DNA from 2 places in the Kitasatospora sp. NPDC051702 genome. Region 1 is predicted to be linked to the other one. Evidence: riboswitches for the same ligand, from Rfam matches in the RefSeq annotation. Region 1 holds a riboswitch; the other holds the start of a gene.
What was found. A riboswitch is a leader RNA that binds a small molecule or an ion and turns the genes downstream of it on or off. The one in region 1 is predicted to bind S-adenosylmethionine.
Positions count from the first base shown of each region.

Region 1 (6,985 bases):
TACTTGGCCCGGCGGGCCGGGGTGAACTTCACGTACTGACGCAGGCTCTGCGGCAGCTCACCGGGCGGCAGACCGCCGAGCGCGTCCGAGGCCAGCCCGACCACCCGTCGGCGCACCCCCTCGGGCAGCGGCCGGTCCAGCTTCTCCACGACGCGCTCCGGCGCCGGGCCCTCGCCGGCGCCGGGGTCCTCGCCGGGCACCACGGACTCGGACGCGGCGGCGCCGGCCGCCGGCGGCTGCGCGTCGGCAGCGGGCTGAAGCCCCTGCGCTTCGGCGGGCTCCCTCGCTGCGTCCACCACGTCCTCGGCTCCGATCCTGGTCCTACGGGGTCCGCGGCCCGCGGCCGCCGCCCCTGTCGTCACGCTCCGTGCGTCCTGTCTGCATTGTCCCAGCGCGGTGGGCGGGCGCGCCGCGCACCGCCCGCCGCACCGGGGGCGTCAGCCCTGCTCGGCCGGGTCCGCCGCGTCCTCGGCACCGGGACGGGCGACCAGCTCGACCTGGTCGACGGCGTTGCACCAGCGGCAGCGCACCGACTCGACGGTCTCGCTGAGCACCTCGGTCTCCTCGACCTTGGACTCGCCGGCCAGGTCGAAGTGCAGGAACTCGGTGACCCGCGCGGAGCGGGTCACGTCGAAGCGGGTGAGGTTGCCGCACAGCGTGCAGCGCCAGCGCGTCTCGGCGGTCAGGGCGGGGACGGTCATCGGGGGTCCTCTCGGGTGGTCCCTGGGCGGGCTAGGCGCTCCCCCCGGAGCCCCGGCGTCGGCGGCGGGAGGCGGGAATGCCCGCGCCAAGCCTATTGCCTGGGGCAACCATCGCGGCCACCGGTTGCACGAAGCCGCAGGCCCGGCCCCGGCCCCGGTCCGGGGCCCCGAGTAGGCCACCTGCCGTACAGCGCGGTGTCACCCGCCCGGGCCGGAGGGATGCTTGGCCGCATGGCGCTGACGGCCCCGGGCCACACCGACGAGCGGGACGGCCGGCCGGCCGTGCCCGCCCCGGTGGTCACCTACGCCCTGATCGCGCTCAACACCCTGGTGTTCCTGCTGGGCCCGGCCGCCGGGCTCAACCCGCTGTACGGCACCGGCCAGGCCCGGGTCTGCGCGGAGCAGCGGTACGAGCAGCGCTGGGGCGCCGTCCCGGTCGAGCTGCTGACCGGGCACCCGTTGACCGCCGGGCAACTGGCCGAGGCCCCCGACCCCGTCCCCGGCTGCCCGGCCGCCCCGACCCCGGGCAAGCACCCGGCGCTGTCGGTGCTCAGCGGGCTCTTCCTGCACGCCGGCTGGCTGCACCTGCTGGGCAACCTGCTCTTCCTGCACGTCTTCGGCCCCACCGTCGAACTACGGCTCGGCCGCGCCCGGTACGCCGTCTTCTACCTGGCCGCCGGCAGCGTGGCCACGTACGGCTTCGCCCTGGCCGAGGCGCACTCCGCGGACTCGACCCGGGTGCTGATCGGCGCCTCCGGTGCGATCTCCGCCGTCCTCGGCGCCTACCTGCGCTTCCACCCGCGCTCCCGGGTGACGACGCTGGTCCCGCTGCTGCTGTTCCTGCCGCTGCGCTTCCCGGCCTGGCTGGTGCTCGGCCTCTGGTTCGCGCTGCAGTGGTGGTCGGTCCACGCGGCCGGGCCCGGGGTGGCCTACCTGGTGCACGTGATCGGCTTCTCGGCGGGCTTCCTCTACGCCTGCACGGTGGTCAGCCACCCCCCGAGACGACCCGGCTGACGCCCGATACGCTGGCGGCACCCCACAAAGGAGCCGAACGTGATCACCGCCATCGTCCTGATCAAGACCAGTGTCGACCGCATCCCGGAGATCGCCGAGGCCATCGCAGCCATCGAGGGCGTCAGCGAGGTGTACTCGGTGACCGGTGGCTACGACCTGGTGGCGATGGTCCGGGTGCGCCGGCACGACGACCTGGCCGAGGTCATCCCGGGACGGCTGAACAAGGTCCCGGGCGTGGCCCACACCGAGACCCAGATCGCCTTCCGCACCTACTCCCAGCACGACCTGGAGGCGGCGTTCGCGCTCGGCCTGGACGAGTAGTCCCCGCCGGCTCCCGGGCCGCTCAGCCCTGCCGACGGGTGTCGGCGACGCAGCGGCCGCCCTCGTTGCGGTAGTTCCAGGCCGCGCCGTCCGTGACCAGCTCCCGGACGGCGGTCAGGAAGCGGTCGACGTGCTCGTCCGGCGTGCCGGCCCCGAAGCTGACCCGGATCGCGTTCAGGCTTCGCTCGCCCGGCAGCGAGGGCTCCGGCGCACCGCACTCGGAGGGGGCGACGTCCTCGTCCCCGAGCAGGGTGCGCAGCAGCGGGTGCGCGCAGAACAGCCCGTCGCGGACGCCGATGCCGTACTCGGCGGACAGCGCGGCCGAGAAGTGCGAGCTGTTCCAGCCCTGGACGACGAAGGACAGCACGCCCACCCGGGCCGAGCCGGCACCGAACAGGTTCAGCACCTTGACCTGCGGGATCTCCGCCAGGCCGGCCGTCAGCCGGGCGACCAGCTGCCGCTCCCGGGCCTCCAGGGCGTCGAAGCCGGCCTCGGTCAGCGCCCGGCAGGCGGACGCGATGGCGTAGGCGCCGATGACGTTCGGCGAGCCGGCCTCGTGCCGGGCCGGGCCGGTGTGCCACTGGACGGCCACCGACCCGTCGTCCTGCCGGGCCACCGTCCGGGTCGCGCCGCCGCCGGCCAGGTACGGCTCGGCCGCGTCCAGCCAGTCCGCCCGGCCGGCCAGCACGCCGGCGCCGAACGGTGCGTAGATCTTGTGGCCGGAGAAGGCGATCCAGTCGACGTCCAGCTCGCGCACCGAGACCCGGTGGTGCGGGGCCAGCTGGGCGGCGTCCAGCACCACCCGGGCGCCGTGCCGGTGGGCGGTCGCGGTCAGCTCGGCGACCGGCCACAGCTCGCCGGTCACGTTGGAGGCGCCGGTGACGCAGAGCAGCTTGGGGCCCTCGGGCGCGTCGGCGAGCGCGGCGTCGAGGGCGGCGACGGCCTCGGCGTGCGAGCGCGGGGCGCGCAGGTAGCGGACGTCCAGCCCGGCGTGGGCCCAGGGCAGCAGCGAGGCGTGGTGCTCGGTCTCGAAGGCGAACACCCGGGTGCCGGCCGGGACGGCGGAGGCGAGCAGGTTCAGCGAGTCGGTGGTGGCGCGGGTGAAGACCACCTGGTCGCCCTCGCGCAGGTCGAGGAACTCGGTGACGGTGCGGCGGCTCTGCTCGAACAGGTCGGTGGAGAGCTGCGAGAGGTAGCCGGCGCCGCGGTGCACGCTGCCGTAGTAGGGGGCGTAGGCGGCGACGTCGTCCCAGACCCGCTGCAGCGCCGGGGAGCTGGCCGCGTAGTCGAGCGCCGCGTAGCCGACCTTCTCGCCGTTGGCGAGCGGGACCTGGACGTCGTGGCCGAGGACGGCGAGCGGGGCGCAGATTTCGGTGGCGATCGACACGGGGATGCACTCCTCCTGGGTGTGGGACCCCGGGAGTGTGAGTCGTCCGGCGTCCGCGCTTGCCGCACGGACGATTCGCCGAGCGACCCGGTCCTCACCCAGGGCACCCCGCCACGGACGGAGGGTTGCCGGACAGCCAGCTGGGGCTTGACGCTGTCACTCATGACCTGGACAGGACTCTAGGTCGGCCCGCGCCGGGTGGTCAAACGACCGTCCACCATCCGGACGTCCCCGGACGTGCCGGGGCCCGCACCGGCTTCCCGGCGCGGGCCCTGCGACCGCCTCAGATCCGGCTGGTCGCCTCCGACCAGCGGCGCAGCAGCTCCTGCGCCGTCCCGGAGTCGATGGCCCGCGCGGCCCGCTCCATGCCGGCCGCGAGCTGCTCGGCGAGCGGCGCCTCGCCGAGGTCCAGCGCGACCAGCGCGGCCGCGGTGTTCAGCAGGACGGCGTCCCGCACCGGCCCGCGCTCCCCGGCCAGCATCCGGCGCGCGACCTCGGCGTTGTAGGAGGCGTCCGCGCCGCGCAGCGACTCGATGCCGACCAGCTCGATGCCGACGTCCCGCGGGTCGAAGGCGGTCTCGGTGACGGTGCCGCCCTGCACGATCCACACCCGCGAGGTGGTGGTGATGGTCAGTTCGTCGAGGCCGTCGTCGCCGCGGAACACCAGGGCGGTCGAGCCGCGCCGGGCGAGCACCCCGGCGATCAGCCCGGCGAGCCGGGTGTCGAAGCAGCCGATCGCGTGCGAGGTCACCTTGGCCGGGTTGGTCAGCGGGCCGAGGATGTTGAAGGCGGTGGGCACGCCGAGGTCGCGCCGGGCGGTGGCGGCGTGGCGCATCGACGGGTGGAACTTGGCCGCGAAGCAGAAGGTGAGGCCGACCTCCTCGGCCACCTCGGCGACCCGCCGGGCGGGCAGGTCGAGGCGGACGCCGAGCTTCTCCAGCACGTCGGAGGAGCCGCTCGCCGAGGAGGCGGCCCGGTTGCCGTGCTTGACCACCTTGGCGCCGGCCGCGGCCGCGACGATCGCCGACATGGTGGAGATGTTGACCGTCTTGGCGCGGTCACCGCCGGTGCCGACGATGTCCACCGCCGGCCCGGGGACGGTGAGCGGCTCGGCGTGCGCGTACATGGCGTCGACCAGGCCGGTGACCTCGTCGACCGTCTCGCCCTTGGCCCGCAGCGCGACCATGAAGCCGGCTACCTGGACGGGGGACGCCTCGCCGCTCATGATCCGGTCCATCGCCCACGCGGTGGACGAGCGGTCGAGGTCCTCCCCCTTCAACAGCGCCGCCAGGACGTCCGGCCAGGTGCGGACCACCTGCGCGGGGTCGGTACCACCGTTCGCAGGGTTCACGTTCACCATGGCTGACTCCAGCTGTTGTCGGTCTCCCCGTGGCGGGGGGACGTCCGTACGGATGGAGTCAGCCTATCGAGCGGCGGGGTGCCCTCGGCGCTGTCTTCTCTAGTACTGAGACGGCCCGGTCCGAAGACCGGCCGGGCTCACTGGCCGGCCGGGGCCCGCTTGGCCAGCCGGGCCCGCAGCAGGGTGGCGACGGCCTCGGCCAGCGCCACCGGGTCCACCGGGTGGGAGATCGCGGCGTCGGCCCGGCTCCAGGCGGCCAGCCAGGAGTCCTGCGGCCGGCCGATCAGCACCAGCACCGGCGGGCAGCCGTAGATCTCGTCCTTCAGCTGGCGCCCGAGCCCGAGCCCGCCGGCCGGAACCGCCTCGCCGTCCAGCACGCAGAGGTCCACGCCGCCCTTCTCCAGGGCCTTGATCACCGCGGGGGTGGTCGCGCACTCCAGGTAGGACAGTTCCGGAAGGTCCTCGGCGGGCCGGCGGCCGAGTGCCGTCAGCACCTGCTCGCGGGTGTTGCGGTCGTCGCTGTAGACGAGGACGGTGAGCGTCTCGTCGGTCGTGTACGCCATGGGCCCTGCTCCCTCAAGTGTGATCCGGACCACGTTCGCCTGATCCGGATGCTACTCCCGATCACCCGCCGTCGAGGCCCCCTCGCGGACGTTCCCTCCCCAAGCCGCCGCGCCCGGGGCTCACCCGCCCGGAGGACGCGCCGTCACCCGGACCCGCCCGGTCCACCCGTACGGCCGACAGGGCGCCCCCGCACTACCCCGGGAGGCCCTGCAGGGCGTGCAACGACACGCAGGGCAAGGGGGTCGTAGGGCCCTCCGAGGAACCGTCAGAAAAGGGACACGCCGCTGCTCAGCCCCCGTCCGGGCACCCCGCCGCCCCCCAGGGGGGCATACCGCACGCACCGGACACTCCGAGGGAGACCCCCCGGCGTGAAGACGGAATAAGGGACCGACATAATGTCCGTCGTGGCGACAGCAACAGCAGTAGAAACCGGGCACGCGCACGGATCGGTCAACCGGCCGAACATGGTCAGCGTCGGAACGATCGTCTGGCTCAGTTCCGAGTTGATGTTCTTCGCGGCCCTCTTCGCGATGTACTTCACGCTCCGCTCCGTCAAGGGGCCGGAGTTCTGGACCGAGAAGGCGAGCGCACTCAACGTGCCGTTCTCCTCGGTCAACACCACGATCCTGGTGCTCTCCTCGCTGACCTGCCAGCTCGGTGTGTTCGCTGCCGAGCGCGGGGACGTGAAGAAGCTCCGCTCGTGGTTCGTCATCACCTTCGTGATGGGCGCGATCTTCATCGGCGGCCAGATCTTCGAGTACACCGAGCTGGTCAAGAAGGACGGCCTGTCGCTGTCCTCCGACCCGTACGGCACGGTGTTCTACCTGACCACCGGCTTCCACGGTCTGCACGTGACGGGTGGTCTGATCGCCTTCCTGCTGGTCCTGGGACGGACATACGCAGCCAAGCGCTTCACGCACGAGCAGGCCACCGCCGCGATCGTGGTGTCGTACTACTGGCACTTCGTCGACGTCGTGTGGATCGGCCTGTTCGCGACCATCTACCTGATCAAGTAACCAGCTGATCAGGTCGCTGGCCACCGGCTCCGGCCCCGCCCTCACCGGCGTCGGGCCGATTCTGCCGGTGGCGACGCTCCCAACCGACCGACCGCGCGCGCAGCCCTAGACAGGCAGCCTCGTGCCGGCCAGACCGGCCGCCGGGTGCACCCACCAGTCGACCAGATCCTGACACCGGGGTTATTCCGTGAAAAAGCTCTCCGCACGACGGCGCCACCCATTGGCGGCGCTGGTCGTCCTACTTCTCGCCCTGGCGGCAACCGGGGGGCTGTACGCCGCGTTCGCGCCCGCCGACAAGGCGCAGGCGGACGTCGCCGCGCAGTCGCTCGCGATCGATGAGGGCAAGAAGCTCTTCGCCGTGGGCTGCTCCTCCTGCCACGGCCTGAACGGCCAGGGCAGCAGCGACGGTCCTAGCCTGGTCGGCGTCGGCTCCGCGTCCGTCGACTTCCAGGTCGGCACCGGCCGCATGCCGGCCCAGCAGCCCGGCGCCCAGGTGCCGCGCAAGAAGAACATCTACTCGCAGGCGGAGATCGACCAGCTCGCCGCCTTCGTGGCGTCGCTCGGCCCCGGCCCGGTGACGCCGAGCCAGGAGCAGTACACCTCGACCAACCCGGACGACATC
Region 1 covers NZ_JBFAZB010000003.1:161,985-168,969, reverse strand. Annotated here, with positions in the region: gene AB0N04_RS04285 (NYN domain-containing protein) at 1-200, opposite strand, end outside; gene AB0N04_RS04280 (hypothetical protein) at 438-701, opposite strand; gene AB0N04_RS04275 (rhomboid family intramembrane serine protease) at 933-1,715, shown strand; gene AB0N04_RS04270 (Lrp/AsnC ligand binding domain-containing protein) at 1,755-2,036, shown strand; gene AB0N04_RS04265 (aminotransferase class V-fold PLP-dependent enzyme) at 2,059-3,423, opposite strand; SAM riboswitch class IV at 3,474-3,591, opposite strand; gene trpD (anthranilate phosphoribosyltransferase) at 3,707-4,783, opposite strand; gene AB0N04_RS04255 (hypothetical protein) at 4,921-5,346, opposite strand; gene AB0N04_RS04250 (heme-copper oxidase subunit III) at 5,743-6,363, shown strand; gene AB0N04_RS04245 (c-type cytochrome) at 6,551-6,985, shown strand, end outside.

Region 2 (6,985 bases), on a different contig from region 1:
CGCCGGGCCGCGCGCTGAACCTTGCGGGCCGGGCCGGGCCGGGCCGGGCCGCGTCGCGCCGGTCGCGTCGCGCCGCTCGCGGTGGGTGCCGCCGGACGGGTTGGGTGGGAGTCGGGCAGCGGGGTATGGCTCGGGCATGGGCTTCGAAGAGACGTGGACGCCGGTCACTGCGGCCGGGCGGGACGGAGTGCGGGCGATCCTGGAGGCGCCCGGGGGCGCGGTGATCGCCCTGGACTTCGACGGGACCTTGGCGCCGATCGTGCCGGACCCGGACCGGGCCAGGGCGCATCCCGGCGTGGTGGCCGCCCTGCGGGCCCTGGGCCCGCAGGTGCGGGCCGTGGTGGTGGTGACCGGCCGCCCGGCCGCCCTGGCGGTGGAGTACGGGGGCCTGGCCGGGCTCCCCGGGGTGGTGGTGCTCGGGCACTACGGCGCCGAGCGCTGGGAGGACGGCGAGGTGAGCGCGCCGCCGGTGCACCCCGGGGTGGTGCGGGCCAGGGCGGCGCTGCCCGGACTGCTGGCGGAGACGGGGGCGCCCGACGGGACGTGGGTGGAGGACAAGGGGCGCTCGCTGGCGGTGCACACCCGGCGCACGGACGCGCCCGAGGAGGCGCTGGAGCTGCTGCGCGGGCCGGTCGGCGAGCTCGCGGCGGGGCTCGGGCTGGTGGTGGAGCCCGGGCGGCTGGTGCTGGAGCTGCGGCCGCCCGGGGTCGACAAGGGGGCGGCGCTGACCGGCTTCCTGCGTGAGCGCGCGGCGCGGTCGGTGCTGTACGCGGGCGACGACCTCGGGGACGTGGCGGCCTTCGCGGCGGTGGAGGAGCTGCGCGGCGAGGGTCTGGCGGGCCTGCTGGTGTGCAGCGGCGCGGTGGGGGACGCGCCGGTGCGCGAACTCGCCGACCGGGCGGACCTGGTGGTCCCGGGCCCGGCCGGCGTGGTGGAGCTGCTCGAAGGGTTGGCCCTGGCGCTCACGGCGCACTGAGCCGGTCGCTCACGGCGCGTCGAGCCGGTCGCTCACAGCGCGCTGAGCTGGTCCAGGAACCACTGCTGCGGGGGGAGTGCGGTGGCCGCCGCCGCGAGGCGCTTGGTGCGGTCGGCGCGCTCCTCCTCCGCCATGGTGAGGCCCGCGTGCAGGGCGTCCGCGGTGGCGATGACGTCGTAGGGGTTCACCGTCAGGGCGTCCTCGGCGAGCTCGGCGTGCGCGCCGGCCTCGCGGGAGAGCACCAGGGCGCAGCCGTGGTCGGAGACCACCGGGACCTCCTTGGCGACCAGGTTCATGCCGTCCCGGATCGGGTTGACCAGGGCGACGTCGGCGAGCCGGTAGGCGGCCAGGGAGCGCGGGAAGTCGTCGTCGACGTGCAGGATCAGCGGCTTCCAGGTGTCGGTGGCGAACTCGGCGTCGATCTCCCCGGCGAGCCGCCGGACCTCGGCGGTGTAGGCCCGGTACTCGGCGAGGTCGGTGCGGGACGGGTAGGCGAAGGCGATGTGCACCACCCGGTCGTGCCACTCGGGGCGGGTCCGCAGCAGGTGCCGGTAGGCCTGGAGGCCGCGGACGATGTTCTTGCTCAGCTCGGTGCGGTCGACCCGGACGATGGTGCGGCGCCCGCCGACGGCCTCCCGCAGGACGGCCAGGCGCTCGTCCACGTCGGGGCGGTGGGCGCGCTCGCGCAGGAAGTCGGCGTCGGCGCCCAGCGCGTGGACGCCGAGCCGGGTGGTGCGGGTCTCCCCGGCCGAGGGCCCGGTGAGGGTGACGGTGAGGGCCTCGCGGTCGACGACGGCGCCCAGCAGCTCCTCGCAGCAGTCGGCGAAGGCGAGCGCCCAGCGCCGGGTGAGGAAGCCGGCCCGGTCGGCGCCCAGGATGCCGGTCAGGACGGCCCGGGCGACGTCGTCGGGCAGCAGCCGGTAGTAGTCCGGCGGCGCCCAGGGGGTGTGCGAGAAGTGGCCGATCCGCAGGTCGGGGCGGGCGGCGCGGAGCAGGGCCGGGGTCAGCGACAGGTGGTAGTCCTGGACGAGGACGGCGGCGCCGGGGGCCGCCTCGGCGGCGAGGGCCTCGGCGAAGGCGGTGTTGTACGCCGTGTAGGCGGCCCACTCGGTGCGGAAGTCCGCGTCGAAGGAGGGGGCGGTCGGGGTCGCGTACAGCAGGTGGTGGACGAACCAGAGGGTGGAGTTGGCGACGCCGTTGTAGGCGCGGGCGAAGGTGTCCGGGTCGATGTCGAGCATCCGGACGGCCTGTCCGCCGACGTCGTGCCCGGCGCGGTCGAGGCGGCCGTCCGGGGCCTCGGCGGCTGCTCTGCGGTCGGCCGCGCCGAGGGCGGCGCAGACCCAGACGGCGTTCGGGTCGTCGATGGCGGAGAGGCCGGAGACCAGGCCCCCGCCACCGCGCCGGAGGGTCAGCGTGCCGTCGTCAGCGGTTCCGAACGACACCGGTCCCCGGTTGGAGGCCACCAGGACGGGGGCGGTGCCGGTCGCGCTCGAACGTTCGGTCGTGAGATCGCCCATGGTTGGTACGTTGCCGTGGCCCCGGGGTGGCAAACCCCTCAGTGCCGGGTCGCGTACTCGGGCACGGTGTGCATCGGGGGGCGCTCGACGGCCGTCACCGGGTGGGTGTGGGCGGTGAACTCCCGGGTCCGCGGGTCCCGGGTGAACTGGGTCAGCAGCGGGTGGACCAGGTCGGCGGAGGCCTTCAGCCGGTGGGTGCGGTCGAGCCGTTCCAGGGCGGTGCGGTAGATGGTGGCGGCCATCCGGCCCAGCGCCTGGCCGTCCTGGTGCCGGTGGTGCCGGACCCCGACGTCCACCTGGGCGAGGGCGTCCAGTCCGACCGCCTCCAGTGCGTCCACCAGGAGTCCGAGCTCGACGCCGTAGCCGGTCGGGAACGGGAGCCGTTCGAGCAGCGAGCGGCGCGCGGCGTACTCGCCGCCCAGCGGCTGGACGAAACCGGCGAGTTCCGGCCAGTGCAGGTTCAGCAGCGGGCGGGCGACCAGTTCGGTGACCCGGCCGCCGCCGGACGGCACGACGGCGCCGCCGCCCGTGGCCGAGCCGTCGAGCGACACCTCCAGCGGGCGGTCGTACATGGCCTTGACCAGCTGGATGTCCGGTTCGGTGAGCAGCGGGCCGAGGATGCCGGAGACGAAGGCCGGGTCGAACTCGCGCAGGTCGGCGTCGACGAAGCAGACGATGTCGCCGCGGGTCACCAACAGTGAGCGCCAGAGCACCTCGCCCTTGCCGGGGACGGCCGGGATCCGCGGCAGGACGGCGTCGCGGTGCACCACCCGGGCGCCCGCCCCCGCCGCGACGGCGGCGGTGGCGTCGGTGGAGCCGGAGTCGACCACGACGAGCTCGTCGACCAGCGGGACGCGCTCCATCAGCTCGCGCCGGACGGTCCGGACGATGTCGCCGACGGTGGCCTCCTCGTCCAGGGCGGGGAGCACCACGCTGACCGTGTGACCGGTGCGGCGCTTGGCCTCCAGCAGGGTGCGCACCGGCCGGTCGGCCGCGCTCCACGAGCGGCGGCGCAGCCAGGACGCCGCCTGCGGGAGGAGCGCGGGGATCGGTTCGGCGGGCACGTGACTCTCCTCGGCGGGATCGGGTGGGACGCGTCATCTCGCGTGGCGGACGGTCCCGTTCGGCGTTGACGCCTTCGGATACAGTCTTCGTACAGCGGTCGGACCTTTGCACGCCGGGGTCACCGTTGAGCGCCACCACAATTTCACAAGCTCATCCAGAGGGACTGAGGGAACGGCCCGTTGACGTCCCGGCAACCTTCTCGCTCGGCTGTCGTCGTACAGGCCCCGGCGGGACAGGTGCCAATTCCGGCCTGTGGCGCGACCGCGCCACGGGGAAGATGAGGAGAGAGGCCTCGCCATCATGGCTATCGACACCGTCGCACCCGCATCCGTGGACCTCGGCCCCGCCGCCGCCCTGTCCTGTCGGGAGTGCGGCACCCGCTTCCCGCTCGGTCCGAGCTTCGCCTGCCTGGAGTGCTTCGGCCCGCTGGAGATCGCCTACGAGTTCGGCGGCGAGCGGGCCGAGGAGCTGCGCAAGCGGATCGAGGCCGGCCCCACCTCGATCTGGCGCTACGCCCCGCTGCTGCCGGTGCCGGCCGACGTCGCCTCGAAGCCCAACCTGAACCCCGGCTGGACCCCGCTGGTGAAGGCGGACAACCTGGGCCGCGAGCTCGGCTTCACCGCCCCGCTGCACGTCAAGGACGACTCGGGCAACCCCACCCACTCCTTCAAGGACCGGGTGGTGGCCTGCGCCATCGAGGCCGCCCGGGCCTTCGGCTACACCACGCTGTCCTGCTCGTCGACCGGCAACCTGGCCGGTGCGGTGGGTGCGGCGGCGGCCCGGGCCGGGTTCCGGTCCTGCGTGTTCATCCCGCACGACCTGGAGCAGGGCAAGGTCGTCATGGCCGGGGTGTACGGCGGCGAGCTGGTCGGCATCGAGGGCAACTACGACGACGTGAACCGCTTCTGCTCGGAGCTGATCGGCGACCCGGCCGGTGAGGGCTGGGGCTTCGTCAACGTCAACCTGCGCCCCTACTACGGGGAGGGTTCCAAGACGCTGGCGTACGAGATCTGCGAGCAGCTCGGCTGGCGGCTGCCGGAGCAGATCGTCATCCCGATCGCCTCGGGCTCCCAGCTGACCAAGATCGACAAGGGTCTGCAGGAGCTGATCAGGCTCGGCCTGGTCGAGGACCGGCCGTACAAGGTCTTCGGTGCCCAGGCGGCGGGCTGCTCGCCGGTGTCGGCCGCGTTCAAGGCCGGCCAGGACGTGATCCGGCCGGTCAAGCCGGACACCATCGCCAAGTCGCTGGCGATCGGCAACCCGGCGGACGGCCCGTACGTGCTGGACATCGCCCGGCGCACCGGCGGCGCCGTCGAGGACGTCACCGACGCCGAGGTGGTGGACGCCATCCGGCTGCTGGCCCGGACCGAGGGCATCTTCGCCGAGACCGCGGGCGGGGTCACCGTCGGCGTGCTGAAGAAGCTGGTGGAGACCGGCCAGCTCGACCCGGCCAAGGAGACCGTCGCGATCAACACCGGCGACGGCCTGAAGACCCTGGACGCCGTCGCCGGGGCCGGCATGACCGCCGTCATCCGCCCGACCCTGGCGTCCTTCCGCGACGCCGGCCTCGCGTCCGCCTGAACCACCCCCACCCGCTGGGCCGCACCCCCGCTAGGAGAGCCATGAGCGTCAACGTCCGCATCCCCACCATCCTGCGCACCTACACCGGCGGCGCCGCCGAGGTGAGCGCCGAGGGCGCCACCCTCGGCGAGGTCATCGCCGACCTGGAGAAGAACCACGCGGGCATCTCCGCCCGCATCCTGGACGACACCGGCAAGCTGCGCCGCTTCGTCAACGTCTACGTGAACGACGACGACGTGCGCTTCGCCGACGGCCTGGCGACGGAGGTCGCGGACGGGGCCGGCGTCTCGATCATCCCGGCGGTGGCCGGCGGCTGCTGAGCCGCACCCGCCCGGGCCGGCCGCCCGCGCGCACGGAATTCCGCTCTCCGTGCGCGTGGGCGGCCGTGCGCATTTCGGCGGGAATATATCCCGGTGGAGTCGGAGTAGAGTGTGGCTCGGCTGGGAAAAGGGATTCTCTTCATCCTCCCCCGCGATTCGCCGGACCGCCGTCCGGCCGTTGAGACCCGCTGGGCCCCGGCGCTGCGAAACATGTCAGGCCGATGTCAGAATTCGCGCGGTGATCTGTAGTAATTCGTCCGCTATGTCCGGCGTCAAATGCCGAGTTCATTCCGATTCCGCCCGCAGTGTCCCCTGGTGCGCACCCGGAATTCCCCGCAGTTGACCCTGTTGCAGAGGGCGTCGATCCGGATACATTCAGCGGCGGTCGACGTAGTCAGCCGCTCACAGGATGCCGTCAGGCGCCCCGGCGGAGGATTGCGGCGTGCACGGCTGCGCCCAGGGGGGGTTCCCCGGGCCGGCCTCCAAACCAGACCCGGGCCCGCGACCTGCGGGCGCGTGAAGGGCCAGCACAGCACTAGGGGAGTTCGGAATGGCTCAGGGCACCGTCAAGTGGTTCAACGCGGAGAAGGGCTACGGCTTCATCGCGGTCGACGGTGGTGCGGACGTCTTCGTCCACTACAGCGCGATCCAGATGGACGGCTACCGCACCCTCGAGGAGGGCCAGCGGGTCGAGTTCGAGATCTCCCAGGGACAGAAGGGCCCGCAGGCGGACATGGTCCGCTCGGTCTGACCTCTTCGGCTCCAGGAGCTCGGCGCGGCCCACGGCTGGTGACCACTCGCTTCTCGGCGGGCCCGTACGACACGCGTCGTGCGGGCCCGTCGGCGTTCCCGGGCGGGGAGTTGCGGGGGCCCCCGGGATCGCGCCGGACGGCTCGCGGGATCGCGATTGGGCTTGCACTCGACCACCCGGAGTGCTAATCATTGGCGTTAGCACTCACAGCGTGAGAGTGACAGCGGACCGGGTCGGTGAGGCCCCCGGGAGCGGTAGGGGAAAAGACCCCCGCACACCAGGGCCGTCCGTCGCGGGCACCCCTTGGTCCGAGCAGTCGACCGTGTCCCGGAGGACCACTTCTGATGGCCAAGATCATCGCCTTTGATGAGGAAGCTCGCCGCGGCCTTGAGCGTGGCATGAACCAGCTCGCCGACGCAGTGAAGGTCACGCTCGGCCCCAAGGGCCGCAACGTCGTGCTGGAGAAGAAGTGGGGCGCCCCCACGATCACCAACGACGGTGTCTCCATCGCCAAGGAGATCGAGCTCGAGGACCCGTACGAGAAGATCGGCGCGGAGCTCGTCAAGGAGGTCGCCAAGAAGACCGACGACGTCGCGGGTGACGGCACCACCACCGCCACCGTGCTCGCCCAGGCCCTGGTTCGCGAGGGTCTGCGCAACGTCGCCGCCGGCGCCAACCCGATGGCCCTGAAGCGCGGCATCGAGAAGGCCGTCGCCGCCGTCTCCGACCAGCTGCTGGCCCAGGCCAAGGACGTGGAGACCAAGGAGCAGATCGC
Region 2 covers NZ_JBFAZB010000030.1:96,659-103,643, reverse strand. Annotated here, with positions in the region: gene AB0N04_RS24170 (DUF3263 domain-containing protein) at 1-18, shown strand, start outside; gene otsB (trehalose-phosphatase) at 137-976, shown strand; gene AB0N04_RS24160 (trehalose-6-phosphate synthase) at 1,009-2,493, opposite strand; gene AB0N04_RS24155 (glucosyl-3-phosphoglycerate synthase) at 2,532-3,557, opposite strand; SAM riboswitch class I at 3,706-3,842, shown strand; gene thrC (threonine synthase) at 3,859-5,139, shown strand; gene AB0N04_RS24145 (MoaD/ThiS family protein) at 5,181-5,459, shown strand; gene AB0N04_RS24140 (cold-shock protein) at 6,010-6,210, shown strand; gene groL (chaperonin GroEL) at 6,555-6,985, shown strand, end outside.
Region 2: another riboswitch for S-adenosylmethionine. It lies ahead of thrC (threonine synthase); the one in region 1 lies ahead of AB0N04_RS04265 (aminotransferase class V-fold PLP-dependent enzyme).